One region of the Intestinimonas sp. MSJ-38 genome, then DNA from elsewhere that is predicted to be linked to it. Evidence: riboswitches for the same ligand, from Rfam matches in the RefSeq annotation. Region 1 holds a riboswitch; the other holds the start of a gene.
What was found. A riboswitch is a leader RNA that binds a small molecule or an ion and turns the genes downstream of it on or off. The one in region 1 is predicted to bind thiamine pyrophosphate.
Positions count from the first base shown of each region.

Region 2: it holds a riboswitch for thiamine pyrophosphate, as region 1 does, so the genes downstream of both, KQI26_RS07315 (TenA family protein) here and thiM (hydroxyethylthiazole kinase) in region 1, are expected to answer to the same signal.

Region 1 covers NZ_JAHLPO010000012.1:56,042-64,041, reverse strand. The annotation lists gene KQI26_RS08980 (GLUG motif-containing protein) at 1-2,197, shown strand, start outside; gene KQI26_RS08975 (AAA family ATPase) at 2,187-2,789, shown strand; tRNA gene KQI26_RS08970 (tRNA-Leu) at 2,960-3,042, shown strand; gene KQI26_RS08965 (permease) at 3,209-4,213, shown strand; TPP riboswitch at 4,267-4,371, shown strand; gene thiM (hydroxyethylthiazole kinase) at 4,442-5,263, shown strand; gene thiE (thiamine phosphate synthase) at 5,250-5,888, shown strand; gene KQI26_RS08950 (HAD family phosphatase) at 5,885-6,538, shown strand; gene thiD (bifunctional hydroxymethylpyrimidine kinase/phosphomethylpyrimidine kinase) at 6,610-7,407, shown strand; gene KQI26_RS08940 (TENA/THI-4 family protein) at 7,404-8,000, shown strand, end outside.
Region 2 covers NZ_JAHLPO010000009.1:48,607-56,606, reverse strand. The annotation lists gene KQI26_RS07325 (LPD25 domain-containing protein) at 1-2,966, shown strand, start outside; gene KQI26_RS07320 (transposon-transfer assisting family protein) at 2,970-3,170, shown strand; TPP riboswitch at 3,380-3,479, shown strand; TPP riboswitch at 3,540-3,637, shown strand; gene KQI26_RS07315 (TenA family protein) at 3,704-4,378, shown strand; gene thiD (bifunctional hydroxymethylpyrimidine kinase/phosphomethylpyrimidine kinase) at 4,375-5,178, shown strand; gene thiE (thiamine phosphate synthase) at 5,190-5,831, shown strand; gene KQI26_RS07300 (HAD family phosphatase) at 5,821-6,477, shown strand; gene KQI26_RS07295 (NUDIX domain-containing protein) at 6,480-6,965, shown strand; gene KQI26_RS07290 (cysteine-rich VLP domain-containing protein) at 7,120-7,491, opposite strand; gene KQI26_RS07285 (relaxase/mobilization nuclease domain-containing protein) at 7,488-8,000, opposite strand, start outside.

The DNA.
Region 1 (8,000 bases):
AGATGGCGGCCGCTGTACCGGCGCCATCTGCGGAACAGAAACTGGTTCGTTTTCCGGGAATTATTATGTGTCCGATACACTGGCCGGGCTGGGACGCATCGGTTACACGGGCAAAGCCGAGCCAATGACTTTTGAGGAATTGAGCCAGGTGAGTGGGCTGCCCGAGCAAATGACCCAGTTCACCCTCCGGTTTTTGGTGGAGGATGAGGAAATCAAGTCTTATGACTTTTCCTATGGGGATTCCTTTGGCTCGGAAGTCTTTCCGGAGATCCCGGTGAAAGATGGATATTATGCTTCCTGGGATACACAGGATCTGTCGGATCTGCACTTTGATAAAACGGTGACGGCCGAATATGTCCGCTATGTCCTGGCGCTTCCCTCCCAGGCTTCTCGTTCCAGTGGCCGCTCGGTATTTTTGATGGAGGGGGATTTTGACGACGAAGCCACTCTCACGGCCACCCAGGAGAAAAAGCCGGAACGGATTGGCGGTAAAACAGCGGTGGAACAGTGGCATCTTTCCTGTTCCGATTCTTCTCAGGAAAGCTATACCGTACGCTATTTGTCGCCGGAGGCGACCACCGAAGGGTATTCGGTGTTTGTGCAGGAAAATGGCAAATGGAAGAAGGCGGATTGCTCTACTTTCGGAAGTTATCTGGTTTTTTCGGTGCCTGAGGCCGAGACCGATGTAGCCGTGGTGATAGCCGCCAATGTATGGCTGTGGTGCATCATCGGATGCGCAGCCCTGCTGCTGGTGATTCTGCTGATCGTGACCATCAAAAAGCGCAGAGCGAAAAAGGTACCGGCGATGGTGCAGAACGCCAATGAAGCAAAGAAGCATGACAAGGCGGAAAGAAAGCCCGGAAAAAAGAAGAAATGGCTGATTGCGCTGCTGCTCGTCCTTTTGCTGGTGATAATTGCCTTGTGGGTGCTGGTGGGTGGAAAACTGGCCGCCGGGAAGAAGGCCTGCCAGCTGCTGCAGGAATTGGCCGGGCAGAGCGAAGGCGCCATGACCATGGATGTGAGCCTTCAGCTGGATGACGAGCTGATCAACACAGAAATGGATATCCTTCGGACGAAGGTGGATGGGCAGGAAATTACCTGCATCCAGAACAACGGCATTTCTCTTTATTACGCCGATGACGCCATTATCCTGGAAAACGGCAAGGCCTACAAGGTCAGCGATCTCCATCCGGATTATTCACAGCTGCCAGCGCAGGCCGCAGAGCTTTTTGAGACCGTTTCTTTCTCCACAAGCCGCAGCGGTGGAAAGGTGACCTGCCAGATGACAGCCGAGGGGGAAAATGCCGGAAAGCTGCTGAAAGTGCTGCTTCCAAACCAGGCAGAAGATCTGTCCGATACCCAGAAGCTGACCATTGAACTGACAACTTCGGGGGACCAGATTCGGTCCTTGCGTTTTGTTTCCAAGGGAACACTGGCGGATGATGAGAAAACGGTATACTCTCTGGAGGCCCAGCTCAAGCCTGAGACCATGGATGAAGCATTGGTCATACCGGATCCGGTGCGGGAGGCGATTTCTTCTGGAGAGATACAAGGCCAAGCGCCCATTTCGGAAGACTTGTTCCGTCTGTTCAGTGCGTGGAAAGAACTGGGACAGGAAGAGTCTTTTACGGCGGATGTGGATTTGGGCGTGGAATGTGGCCCTGTTTCCCTCAATGGGAAAATGAAGTACGGCCAGGCCCAGGTGGATGGCAGCAAGATCGGTTGTGTGCGCAAGGACGATCTTTCCGTCTATTTCACGGAGGGAAGGTTCTGTGATCAGAACGGCGTGCTGCTGACTGCGGAAAACAACGAGCTGACCCATTACACCCGATTGCTGGAAGTGTTGAAGCAGATTTGCCTGAACGGGGAATTTGACTGCACCGATACCGGGAACAACACCTGGCTCTATACACTGACACTGGACGAAAGCGGTATGAAGGCGGTGGCCTATGCGGCGGCGCCGGAGCTGGAATCGCTGCCGGTAACCCTTTCCGCTGGAAGCGTGCAGGTCAGGGTCAGCGGAAATAGGATCCAGGAGATCAGCTGTACTTGCAGCGGCGGAGTGGACGGCCTGGAGGATGCAGCACCGGGCACAGTGTCTGTGAAACTGGACTTTGCCCATAATGGCTCATTTGATGTCCCCCATGCAGTGAAAGAGCAGTTGGTTCCGAAAGAGGTGGAGGAAAGTGGAAAATAAAATCATCTGTATCGCTCGGGAGTTTGGAAGCGGCGGCCATGAAATCGCCCTGCGCACAGGCTCCAGGCTGGGAATCCGGGTATATGAAAAGGATTTGTTCCATCTGGCTTGCCGGTATGGGGAGCTCTCGGAAAAGATGATGGAGTCTGCGGATGAAAGGGCGACCAATCCGTTTTTATACCGGACGGTCCATGAGGGAAACTACCATGTCACCCGGGGACTGCCCACTTCCGAAGTGCTGTTTGAGCTGCAAAGCCATGAAATCCGGCAGATTGCCAAGGGGGAAAGCTGTATTTTCGTGGGCCGCTGTGCCGACTATGTTCTGCGGGAAGAAAAGGTGAAGCTGCTGCGGGCCTTTGTCCGGGCCCCTTTGGAAAAGCGGATCGAACGGAAAATGCAGCAGGAGAACCTGACCAGGGAAAAAGCGGTGCGTCTTGTGCGGAAAATGGATAAGCGGCGGAAAAAATACTATGAATCCTATACCGGGCTGGCTTGGGGATCGCCGGATGGGTATGATCTCTGTATCGATACCGGTACCACAGAATTTGAGGCCGCAGTGAACCAGATCTGTCTGGCTTACCAGAGTTTATAAAAGTGCTGTATGAGTTTGATGTAAAAAAGAGGGCATCCGGGGAGATGCCCTCTTTTTCAAAAGCCGGGCCAATGAGAAGGGAGAGGGCAAGATTTTTTTGGAAAACCCCAGGAATAGCTCTTGCATTTTTGAGGGTGGTGTGATAGAATAAACAAGCTAATTTAATCCATGCGGTCATGGCGGAACAGGCAGACGCGCACGTTTGAGGGGCGTGTGGGCAACCATACGGGTTCAAGTCCCGTTGACCGCACCAGAAAAAGAGACACGACAATCGGTCGTGTCTCTTTTTTCGTTTCTGCATCTTTGGAAGTAAAACGGTAATATTGAAGAATGTGAATTTCTTCTTGACAAGGGCCAGGGGAAGAGATAAAATAGGCATATCGAAATATTTAAAATGATTGATGAAAGGCGGGAGCAGGATGAGTTTGTGGAATTTTGTGCAGGATCAGCTTCTGGGAATGGCCTGGCTCAATGATCTGATTGGCCGGGGGTTGAGCAAAGTGGGAGTGGATACAACCAGCCCTATAGGGGGAAGCCTGCACTTTTTTCTCTATGATGTGATCAAAATCACAGTGCTGCTTTGTTTGCTGATCTTTTTGGTCTCCTATCTGCAAAGCTATTTTCCGCCGGAGAGAAGCCGGAAGATCCTGGGCCGGTTCCGGGGAATGGGGGCCAATCTGGTGGCGGCCCTTTTAGGGACGGTGACGCCCTTTTGTTCCTGTTCTTCCATTCCGCTCTTTATGGGATTTATCGGAGCGGGACTGCCGATTGGGGTGACCTTCTCCTTTCTCATTTCCTCTCCCATGGTGGACCTGGGCAGTCTGGTGCTGCTGATGGGGATTTTTGGAACCAAAGTGGCGGTCATTTATGTGATTCTGGGGCTTGTGGTGGCTATGGTGGGGGGCGCTCTCATCCAGCGGCTGCATCTGGAAGATCAGGTGGAGGAATTTATCCGCCAGGGAGTGGCTGTTCAGGCCGAGGGGCCGGTGCTGACTCAAAAGGATCGGGTGGTTTATGCCAAAGAGCAGATGCTTTCCACCTTCCGGAAGGTCTTTCCCTATATCCTCATCGGTGTGGGCATTGGAGCGCTGATCCACAACTGGATTCCCCAGAGCTGGGTGGAAACGGTGCTGGGCGGAAAAAATCCGCTGGGTGTGGTGTTGGCCACCATCATTGGCGTGCCGGTGTATGCTGATATCTTCGGCACCATCCCTGTGGCCCAGGCTCTGCTGGGCAAAGGGGCTATGCTGGGCACCGTGCTCTCCTTTATGATGGCGGTGACCACCTTGTCTCTGCCCTCCCTGATTATGCTGCGCCGCGCGGTAAAGCCCCGGCTGCTGGGAGTGTTTGTGGCCATCTGCACTGTGGGAATCATTCTGGTGGGATATCTGTTCAATGCCCTCCAGCCCTGGCTGGGAATGTAAGGACAAAATCCTTGCAATTTTTTGCACCCGGTTTTATAATAAAAAACAACATCATATCGTGACCAGGGAGCTCGCAAACGGGCTGAGAGGAAGCTGTGCGCTTCGACCTGCTACCTGATTTGGGTAATGCCAACGGAGGGAGTCCATTCGTTTGCGGTTTTCGCCGCGGGAGGCCTTCTCCGGAGGGCAAGCCCGCGGCGTTTTTTTATTGAAAAAGGAGGAAGGAAAATGCTGGGTAATTGTTTGGACAATGTGCGGGAAAAATCCCCCCTGATCCACAACATCACAAATTATGTCACCGTCAACGATGTGGCCAATGTGCTGTTGGCCTGCGGGGGAAGCCCCATTATGGCCGATGACCTGGGAGAGGTGGAGGAGATCACTTCCATCTGCGGCGGCCTGAATATCAACATCGGTACACTGAACAGCCGTACCATTCCGGGGATGTTTGCCGCCGGGAAAAAGGCCAATGCTCTTTCCCATCCGGTGGTGCTGGACCCGGTAGGGGCTGGCGCCAGCACGCTGCGCACCAAGACGGCGCTGGATCTGCTGGAGCAGGTGCATTTTACCGTCATTCGGGGCAATATCTCCGAAATCAAGACCCTGGCTCAGGGCAGCGGCAAGACCCGGGGTGTGGACGCCGATCTGTCCGATGCCGTCACAGAGGACAACCTGGAGGCCGCCGTTGCATTTGCCAAGGAAGTGGCCGCTCGTTTTGACAGCGTGGCGGCCATCACCGGCGCCATCGATCTGGTGGCGGACAGGGAGCGGTGCTTTGTCATTCGCAACGGCCGGCCGGAGATGGGGAAGATCACCGGCACCGGCTGCCAGCTGTCCGGACTGACGGCGGCCTTTGTCACCGCCAACCCGGAGCATACTCTGGAAGCGGCCGCCGCAGCTGTGGTTACGATGGGCCTGGCCGGTGAGCTGGCATTCCAGTGTCTGGAAGAGGGCGAGGGCAACAGCTCTTACCGCAACCGGATCATCGATGCCATCTATCACATGGATGGCAAGCAGCTGATGGAGGGCGCCCGGTATGAAGTGCGATAAAAAAGATCTGCTGCTTTATGGCGTCACCGACCGGAGCTGGCTGGGGGAGCGTACCCTTTATTCTGCGGTGGAGCAGTCCATCCTGGGGGGCGTGACCATGGTGCAGCTGCGGGAAAAGGATCTGGCCCAGGAGGAATTCCAGAAGGAGGCCCGGCAGATCCAGGAGCTTTGCAAAAAGCACCAGGTGCCTTTCCTTATCAATGACAATGTGGAGCTGGCGGTGGAGATCGAAGCTGACGGCGTTCATGTAGGCCAGCACGATATGGAAGCGGGACAGGTACGCCAGAAGATCGGCCCGGACAAGATCCTGGGGGTCTCGGCCCAGACGGTGGAGCAGGCTCTCAAGGCCCAGGCAGCGGGCGCCGATTACCTGGGGGTGGGGGCGGTGTTCCCCACCGGCACCAAAGACGATGCCGACGCCGTCAGCCTGGATATGCTGAAAGCCATTTGCCAGGCGGTGGATATCCCGGTGGTGGCCATTGGCGGCATCAAGGAAAGTAATATTCTGTCCCTCAAAGGCAGCGGCATCTGCGGCGTGGCGGTGGTTTCGGCCATTTATGCCAAGGAGGACCCCCAGGCCGCGGCAGCCGGACTGCGGAAGCTGACCGAGGAGGCCATTCAGTGAAGATCCAGGGGGCTTTGTTTGATCTGGACGGCACATTGCTTCAGTCCATGGAGATGTGGCAGCAGCTTCCCCTTCAGCTGGTACGGCGTCTGGGGGGAGAACCCCCGGAAGATCTGGCTCGCACCATCGAGGCCATGGATCAGCGCCAGGCGGCGGAGTACATCATCCGGACCTTTGGCTTTGCGGTTTCGGTGGAGCAGGTGCTGAAGCTGGTGGAGGAACTGGCGGCAGAAGAATACCGCCAGCATCTGCCAGCCAAGCCTGGAGCCGAAGTACTGCTGGAGCAGCTGCGGCAGCAAAAAATCCCCTGTGGCATCGTCAGCGCCACCCAGAAGGAGCTGTCCCAGGCGGCCATGGAGCGGTTGGGGCTGTGGAAGTATTTTTCCTTTGCCTTAGACTGCGGGGAGTATGGACCCAAGACAAATCCCCATATCTATCTGGCCGGGGCGGAAAAGCTGGGGAGTGCACCCTGCTGCACCCTGGTTTTTGAGGATGCTCTTCATGCGGCCCGCACCGCCAAAGAAGCGGGTTTTGTGACGGTGGGGGTGTGGGACCCTGCGGGAGAAGAGCACCGAGGGGAGATGGAAGCATTTTGCGATCATTATATAGAGCGTCTGGACGCACTGGAAGTGCCGAAATCTTTTCAATGACAGAACGCGGCGGGTCGGGGGCACCACTTCCCGTCGCTTAATAAAACTTCAATGCAAAAAGGAGAAAGAACATGAAAACAGCATTGACGATCGCTGGAAGCGATTCCAGCGGAGGCGCCGGGATCCAGGCCGATATCAAGACCATGACGGCCAATGGCGTTTACGCCATGAGCGCCATCACCGCCCTGACGGCCCAGAATACTACCGGCGTTTACGGCATTATGGAAGCAACCCCGGAATTTTTGGAAGAGCAGCTGGAGCGGGTGTTTACCGACATCTTCCCCGACGCTGTCAAAACCGGCATGGTTTCCTCTTCTGCTCTGATCGCCGTTATCGGCAAGGTTCTGCGGCGGCATCAGGCAAAAAACATTGTGGTGGACCCGGTGATGGTCTCCACCAGCGGCTCCCGGCTGCTTGCAGAGGATGCGGTGGCCGCTCTGAAAGAAGAACTGCTGCCTTTGTGCACCGTGTGCACCCCCAACATTCCGGAAGCCCAGGTGCTGGCCGATATGGCCGTCACCTGCCCGGAGGAAATGGAGCAGGCCGCCCAGCGCATCGGGGAAAAATATGGATGCGCTGTTTTGTGCAAAGGCGGCCATCAGGTGAGCACCGCCGACGATTACCTCTGGCAGAATGGAAAGGGCACCTGGATGCGGGGCCAGCGGATTGAAAACCCCAACACCCACGGTACTGGCTGCACTTTGTCCAGCGCCATTGCCGCAAACCTGGCCAAAGGCTATGACCTGCCTGCTGCGGTGGAGCGGGCCAAGGCCTATATTTCCGGGGCGCTGGCTGCCATGTTGGATCTGGGAGCGGGAAGCGGCCCGCTGGACCATCTCTTCGAACTGAAAGGGGAGTTTGTGAAATGAAGCGGGATCTGCTGAAAGTCTGTTTGGAAGAAAACACGCCCCTGTGGGATCAATGCCTGGATACCCCCTTCCTTCGGGGAATTGCCCAGGGCACTTTGCCGGAGGATTGCTTCAAGGGGTATATTGTGGACGACAGTCTGTATTTGCGGGAATATTCCAAGGCCTTTGCCTGGGGGATGCTCCACGCCCAGGATATGGCGGAGATCCGGGCCTATTACTCTCTTCTGTCCTTTGTCAACGAAGGGGAAGGGGCCACCCGCCGCCAGTATCTGAAGAAATACGGCCTCACCGATGAAAGTATCCAGCATCTGCCCCTGCGGCCGGAAAACCGGGCCTATGTGGACCGGATGATCGAAGGGGCCCGGGATGGAGAAGGGGCGGCGGAATGTCTGATGGCCAGTCTGCCCTGCATGCTCAGCTATGGCTATATTTTCCGTAAAATGGTGGAGCGCAATCCCGGGGTGCTGGACACCGTCTATGGCCCATTTGTGCGGGATTACGCTGGGGAAAAATACGAGGAAAGCTGTCGTCAGTGGATGGAGTTTGCAGAGAAGGTCTGCAAAGAGCTGCCGGAGGAGCGGTGGGAAACCTGC
Region 2 (8,000 bases), on a different contig from region 1:
AAAAGGAAGTGCAAAAGCTGGACGCACAGGGCAGGCCGGTGATGGGAAAAGACGGAAAGCCTGTTACCGAAGTACAGGAAATACAGGTTCCGGCCTTTAAGATCGTTTCCGTCTTTGATGTGAGCCAGACCGAGGGAGAACCGCTGCCCTCTATCGGCGTGGAAGAACTGACCGGCAGCGTGGAACGCTACGGGGAATTTTTTAAGGCGCTGGAACAGACCTCCCCGGTTCCCATTGGTTTTGAGGACATTCCGGGCGGTTCCCACGGCTACTACCACCTGACGGAAAAGCGGATCGCCATTCAGGAGGGCATGAGCGAATTACAGACCCTAAAGACGGCTATCCACGAGATCGCCCATTCCAAGCTCCACGCCATCGACCCGGAAGCCCCGGCCATTGAGCAGGCCGACCGTCCCGACAGCCGCACCCGCGAAGTGCAGGCCGAAAGCGTGGCCTATGCCGTCTGCCAGCACTACGGGCTGGACACCTCCGATTATTCCTTTGGCTATGTGGCCGGTTGGAGTTCCGGCAAGGACTTGAAAGAGCTGAAAGCCTCCCTTGAAACCATCCGGGCCACCGCCCATGAACTGATTACCACCATTGACGGCCACCTTGCCCAGCTTCAGAAAGAACGGCAGGCCCAGCAGGAGCAGCCGCAGGCCGCACCGCTGGAACAGGCCGCCGAGCAGCCAGACCCGGACAGCGTATTTTCCAAGCTGCCCCCGGAGCAACAGCAGGAAATGACCGCCAGCGTAAAAGCCATGCTGCAAACCCTCATTGACGCGGATTTGAAATCCACCGGCGAAGTGTCGCAGGGAACCAAGGAGGCGGCGCAGGCGCAGGGCTTTACCATTGCCGGGGATGGAACGCTGGAACAGGCCAAAGCCCCGCAGGAGGCCGCCTACCGTCTGGAAAGCGGCGAATATCTGTATATCCAGACATCAGAAACCGGCTACGATTACACGCTGTACGGTCCCGACTACAAAGAACTGGACGGAGGCCAGCTTGACAATCCCGACCTGTCCCTTGCGGAAGCCGGAAAAGAAATCCTTGCCATCCATGAGCGACCGGCTGGGACAATAGAACCCCTGACCGGCGACAGGCTGGATGATTTTCTGGAAGCAACCGAACAGGCCAACGCCATTCCCCAGCCGCAGGCGTGGAATGGGATCGACGGCCTTTTGAATGGAAAGCCGTTCATGCCGGAGGCGTCCCCGGCTGACCGGGCTGCCGCTCTGATTGAACTGGCAGAGAAAAACGCCCCGCGTTTGGGCAGCGAGGAACGGCAGTTGATCGTGGCCTATGCCGAGGCCGTGGGCGATAACGACAAGGTAATCGGGCTTATCAACCGCCTGTGTGAACAGGGCTATGAGCTGCAAAAGGGCCAGATGGATTCCTTTGTGAAAAGCGAGATCGAAAGTGAGATTGCCGTTGCAAACGCCAAGCGGCAGATCCCCCAGAATCCGGCAGCGGAGCCGGTTGTCACGATCCTTTGGAGTGAAAGCCCCCATCTGAAAGACGGCCAGCAAATGCCGCTGCATGAAGCCGAGGCCGTTTTTAAGGAGCTGGACAGCGCCAGACGCCATGAACGGGAGCAGCCGGGCTATACGGGCCATTGGTACGACAAGACCAAGTTCCGCATTGATTTTACCATGCAGGGCCAGCCGGACAGCTACGAGGGACGGCAGGACTTTGGCGACGGGGACGGTTCCATGATCCAGCATATCCGGGGCTACCACGAATACTACGCACAGGATGAAAGCTGGAAAAACCATGTGCTGCACCATGAGGGGCCGGAGGCATGGGAGGCGGACAAGGCCCAGCGGGATATGCTGCTGCATGAGTTCATCCCGTATATGGAGCTGCATTGCAATCTGGCCGCTATGGAGCAGGAGGCCCAGCGCCCCCTGCGATCCGGGGAAACCCTGACGCCGGAACAGACCGCTTATTTCAATGCGGTTTTGGACTATGTAAAGGAGTGCCGCCCGCTTCTCAATCAGGGACAGTACCACTTGCCGGAGCCGCCGCAGCTTGCCGACTTCGACCAGAGCTTGCAGGACCACAAAAAACAGATCGAGGCAGAGCTGGAACAGGAGGCCGCCGCTGCCGGGCTGACGGTGGAGGAATATGTTGCCTCTGACTATGAGGCCCCGGCGCAGCCCAACTTTTCCATCTACCAAGTGCCGCCCGGCCCGGAGGGGCGCGACTTCCGCTATCGTTCCTATGAGGAATTGCAGGCGGATGGGCTTTCGGTGGACAGGAAGAATTACCAGCTTATCTACTCCGCGCCGCTGGACAAGGACATCACACTGGACGAGATTTACCGCCGCTTCAACATGGAACATCCCGCCGATTACAAGGGACATTCCCTCTCGATGGGGGATATTGTGGTGTTCCGGCAGGATGGAAAACAGACCGCCTACTATGTGGACGAGGGGGCCGACTACCGGCAGGTGCCGGAGTTTTTCGCCCAGCCGGAAAAGCAGCTCACGCCGGACGAGTGCATGACCGGCGAACAAATCCAGACGCCGAGAGGCCGTTTCTATCTGACCGACAGGAGCCGGGAACAGATGGAGGCCGCCGGGTATGGATTCCACCACCAGTCGGAGGACGGCAGGTATCTTATTATGGCAAACGGCACAAGAGCCTTTGCCATCCCCGCCCAGCCAGAAAGCCATATCAAGACGGCGGAAATGTCCACCGAGCAGAACTACAACATGATCGACGGCATGATGAACAACGCCCCGTCTATGGAGGAACTGGAAGCAAGGGCAAAAGCCGGGGAACAGATTTCCCTTTTGGATGTGGCCGAGGCAACCAAGGCGGAGGCCAAAAAGCCCAAGCAGACCCAAAAGACAACGCAGAAACAAAAGAAGCCGTCCATCCGGGCGCAGCTTGCCGCCGCCAAGGAGGAGCAGAAAAAGAAGCCCCCGGCGCGGGAAAAATCAAAAGAAATGGAGGTATGAGGAATGTATTTCACCGTGGAAGAAGAAAACCTGATCTGTCTGTACCACAACGCCGACCGCCGCAGGACGGCGGCAAATCTCCGGGCAGCACTGCCGGACATGGACAAGGAAATGGTGGCGCTGGCCTGCCAGACCGCAAATAAGCTGGACGCCATGAGCGACGCCGACTTTGCGGCGCAGCGGTTCCACTTCACAGACGAATAAGCAAAACGCCGGGCGCGGGGGCTGTCAAAGCCTCTGCGTCCGGCATTTCTTTTTTTGTCCATTTGCCCGCATTTAGAACCCCGTTTTAAGGGGAACAGGATAACTTTATCCAACTGCCTGCCGACCATGCGGAAAAAACCTTGATTTCTGTGGACTTTTACCGCCCTAAATGCGTAGACTTGACTTTTGGGGACTTTCTAACTATAATAATACTCAAGCAGGGGGACTACCTTGTAGTTGAGAAGGTTAAAACCTGACCCTTTGAACCTGTTGGCTAATACCAACGCAGGGAGCTAAAGAATACAGATTCGTATTTTTTGGACATTCTCTGTTTTGGGAATGTCCTTTTTTAATTGAATAAGATATGATATGTGTTTGCGAGGGAACTGAACAAGTTGAAAAAGGTAAGACCTGACCTCTGGACCTGTCGGCTAATACCGGCGTAGGGAAGCAATTTCTTACGCTCGTATTGCGTCTGAAAGAGCTTCTAATTGTTTTAGAGGCTCTATTTTTTTATCTTAGGAGGATCAAACATGGCATTTATGAAAGACATCTTAACCCACAACATTCCCATTTGGGAAGAATGTGCAGCTACCCCATTTGTGCAGGAAGTGCAAACTGGAAAGCTACCTCTTGAAAAGTTCAAGAGATATATGATTCAGGATAGTATCTATCTGAAAAACTATGCCCGTATATACGGCAAGGCAATTTTTCATGCTGATACATTAAGAGAAATTCAGCTTTACTACTCCATGCTGAACTTTGTAAATGATACGGAATCGGAAGTGCGGCTGGATTATCTAAAGCAATTTTGCATAACAGATGATGATATTGAACTGATCGCCCCTTTGCCTGAAAATCAAAATTACATTGATTTCATGTTTGAGATTGCGTCACATGGAAAGAATGAAGAAATTTTAATGGCGGTTCTTCCCTGTATGTTAAGTTACAGCTATATATTCCGCAAACTGGCGGCTGTCCCTACAAGCAGAGAATCAAGATATTGGGACTTTATCAAAGATTATGCCGATGAACAATATGCAGAAAGTTGCAAAGAATGGTCTGCTTTTGCAGAGTATAAATGTGCTGGGTTATCAGAAGCAAATAAAAAGTATCTGGCTGATATTTTTGAGAAAGCAAGTTTGTTAGAGCTTGCTTTTTGGAAGATGGCCTATCGGAACGAAAGAATGGAGGAAAATGCAAAATGAAAAAAGTATTGTCCATTGCCGGATCAGATTGCAGCGGAGGTGCAGGTATTCAGGCTGATTTGAAAACTTTTTCTGCTCACGGCGTATTTGGAATGAGTGTTATTGTTTCTGTTGTTGCAGAGAACACCAGCCGCGTTATCGACATCCAAGATATTACCCCTGATATGATTGAAAAACAGATTGACGCCGTATTTGAAGATATTGAAGTGGACGCAGTAAAAATCGGTATGCTTTCTACACCAGAATGTATGAAAGCGGTGGCAAAGAAACTATTACAATATAAGCCCCAAAATGTTGTAATCGACCCGGTTATGTATGCCAAAAATGGCTGCCCATTGATGAATCCTACGGCGGTTTCCACCTTGATAGACACAGTAATTCCACTTGCCGATGTACTTACTCCAAATATTCCAGAGGCAGAGAAAATAGCGGATATGCAGATTTCCACAGTTTCAGATATGGAGGCTGCCGCAAGAAAAATATATGCCATGGGTTGTAAGGCGATTGTTGTCAAGGGTGGACATCATATAGGAAATGCTGTTGATGTCCTATTTGATGGAGAAAATTTCTACCATTTTGAAACATCCCGCATTGATACGAAAAATACTCATGGGACAGGCTGTACCTTTTCTTCTGCAATCGCTTCCCAGCTTGCAAAGGGAAAAAGTGTTCCGCTTGCAGTCGAATCTGCAAAGGCTTATGTCACAATGGCAATCGAACACTCTCTTGCGATTGGAAAAGGCTGTGGCCCGACGCACCATTTCTACGAATTGTATCAGCATGGTTTATCTAAAGAATAGGCAGGTGCAAAATGAACTTTGATTATACACTTTATCTTGTTACTGATCGTCAACTAATGAGCTGCGATAGCCTGACAGAAGCGGTAGAACAGGCAATTTTAGGAGGCTGCACAATGATACAACTCCGAGAAAAAGAATTGTCCTCATTAGAATTTTACAATCAGGCTGTTGCCGTGAAACAGGTTACGGATAAATACCATATTCCCCTTATCATAAACGACCGGATAGATATTGCAATGGCTGTGCAGGCTACGGGGGTACATATTGGACAGCATGATTTACCTGCGGCTGCCGTCCGCAAAGTAATTGGGGAAAATATGCTGTTGGGAGTATCTGCATCTTCCATTGCAGAAGCAATACAGGCACAACAGGATGGTGCAGATTATTTGGGAGTTGGCGCAATGTTCCCTACTGGAACTAAAACCGACGCTGATTCTGTATCAATGGAAGAATTACAGAAAATCCGCGCAGCCGTTTCTTTGCCGATAGTTGTTATTGGCGGTATCAATAAGGGAAATGCAGGGCGTTTCAAGCCCATGGGAATTGACGGGCTGGCTGTTGTATCTGCCATCATAGCGCAGTCTGATATAAAAGCTGCTGCTGCGGAACTGAAAGATTTATTTTGCGGAAAGGAAAAGAAAAATGGATTTTAATGCGGCAATCTTTGATTTAGATGGAACAATTCTGGATTCAATGGATGTATGGGAGCATATAGATATTCAGTTTTTGAAAAAGAGAAATCTTCCCGTCCCGGAAAATTATGTAACTGAAATATGTGCAAGGAGTTTTGAGGAAGCCGCACAATATACCATTGATCTTTTTGGATTGCAGGAAACGGTAGAGGGAATTATTGAGGAATGGAATAATATGGCGGTCGAGGAATACAGTAACCATGTCGGTCTGCTGCCCCATGCCCTTGATTATCTTCTGCGCTTAAAAGAACATGGAATAAAACTTGCAGTTGCTACGGGGTTGCCGGAAAAGCTCTATATTCCATGCTTAAAGAACAATTCTATTTTAGAATTATTTGACGCTCTATGTTCAACAGATGAGGTTCAGCGGGGAAAAGAATATTCGGATGTCTTTGAATTGGCCGCAAGAAAATTAGGGGTTGCACCTGAACACTGTATTGTGTTTGATGATGTGCTTCCAGCAATTAAAAGCGCAAAGGCAGCCCGTATGTTAGCAGGTGGGATTTATGATAAGTATTCCGCAGATCAGCGTACAGAAATAGAAAGGATTGCGGATATTTACTTACTTGATTTTCGGCAAGCACCGATCCCACACAAAGAGGTATGAAAATGGAAAAATGGGATTTATATAATGCAAAACGGGAAAAGTCTGGAATAACAATGTGCCGTGGAGAAATCATACCCAAAGGGCTGTATCATTTATCTGTGAGTGTATGGATCGTCAACCAGCAGGGGCAGTATCTTTTATCACAGCGGCATCCGAAAAAGCAATACCCTCTTTATTGGGAATGTACGGGTGGTTCTGTATTTTCCGGGGAAACCAGCTTGCAAGGAGCAATCCGAGAGGTAAAAGAAGAATTAGGAATACTGCTTACTCCCGGAAGTGAAAAATTGATTTATCAGACCAGACGGGAAAATGTGCAGGATTTTTACGATGTTTGGCTGTTTCATAGGGATATAAAGATTGAAGAAATGCGTTTACAGGAAACAGAAGTTGTAGATGTTCAATGGGTAAGTTCAGATAAGTTATTTGAGATGTTTCGCCTGAAACAACTGCATCCCCTGATTACCTATGTAGATCAGTTAATAGGCTGAAAAAACGCCGGGCGCGGAGGTGTCAAAGCCTCTGCGCCCGGCGCTTCTTTTTTGTCCATTTTCCCGCATTTAGAACCCCGTTTTAAGGGGAACAGGATAACTTTATCCACCTGCCTGCCGACCATGCGGAAAAACCCTTGATTTCCGTGGACTTTTACCGCCTTAAATGCGTAGACAGGAGGTATCTTTTCCGCTGGCGTTCCGCCTCTTTCTTCCGGCGCACCTGCACCGCACAATCCGGGCAGTATTTAGCCCGGTTGGAGTTGGGAGTAAACGCCGCCCCGCAGACGGCGCAGCGTTTGATTTCGTCCCGGCCTTTGGTGATCTCGGCGCACAGGGCCGCGTCCAGCGGCAGGACGGCTACCTTGAACCACCGGCACAGCAGCGAATAGGAAATACTCTGCACACAGACACATTCCTCCCCATCGTCCAGCAGGAGGCAGTTTCCGTTACAGTAGTTGCAGCACTCATGGGTGAGCCTGCGTGCCTTGCGGTATTGGGGGTAACTCATTCTCGGTATGTTCATCGTTCCTGCGTATGCTCCTTTCCCGGCGCTGTCCGCAAAATGCTGTCTATATTCTGTTTGACAATGCCGTATTCTTTCAATTTCTGTTTTGCTTCGCTGTACTGTGCGGACAGCCGTTCCCGTTCTGCGTCCAGCTTTTTATACTCGGTTTTGAGGGCGTACAGGTTGGGGAGCTTTGTGACCCCGGCCTCTTTGAGCGTCTTTGCCGCCGCCTCATACAAGATCAGTTGGCTTTCATGCTGCCGCCGGAACGCGGCCTTGTCTTTGGCGTTTCGCAGTTCCAGCGCCACAGGCCGGAGCTGCTTGTAGGCGGAGAGGTTTTTTATCAGCAGCGCCATATCCCCAAGGCGGCGTTCCGCGTCTTTCAGGGCGGAGGCCGCCGCGTCGTTTGCCGCGCTGATCTCGGCCAGCCTGCTTTCCAAGCCCTCGTAGCTGTCAATCTGGTGTTCTGTGATGAAGTTTAAGGAATTGGCGGCCTGCTTCAAGTTGTGCAGCTTCGCCCACCGCGC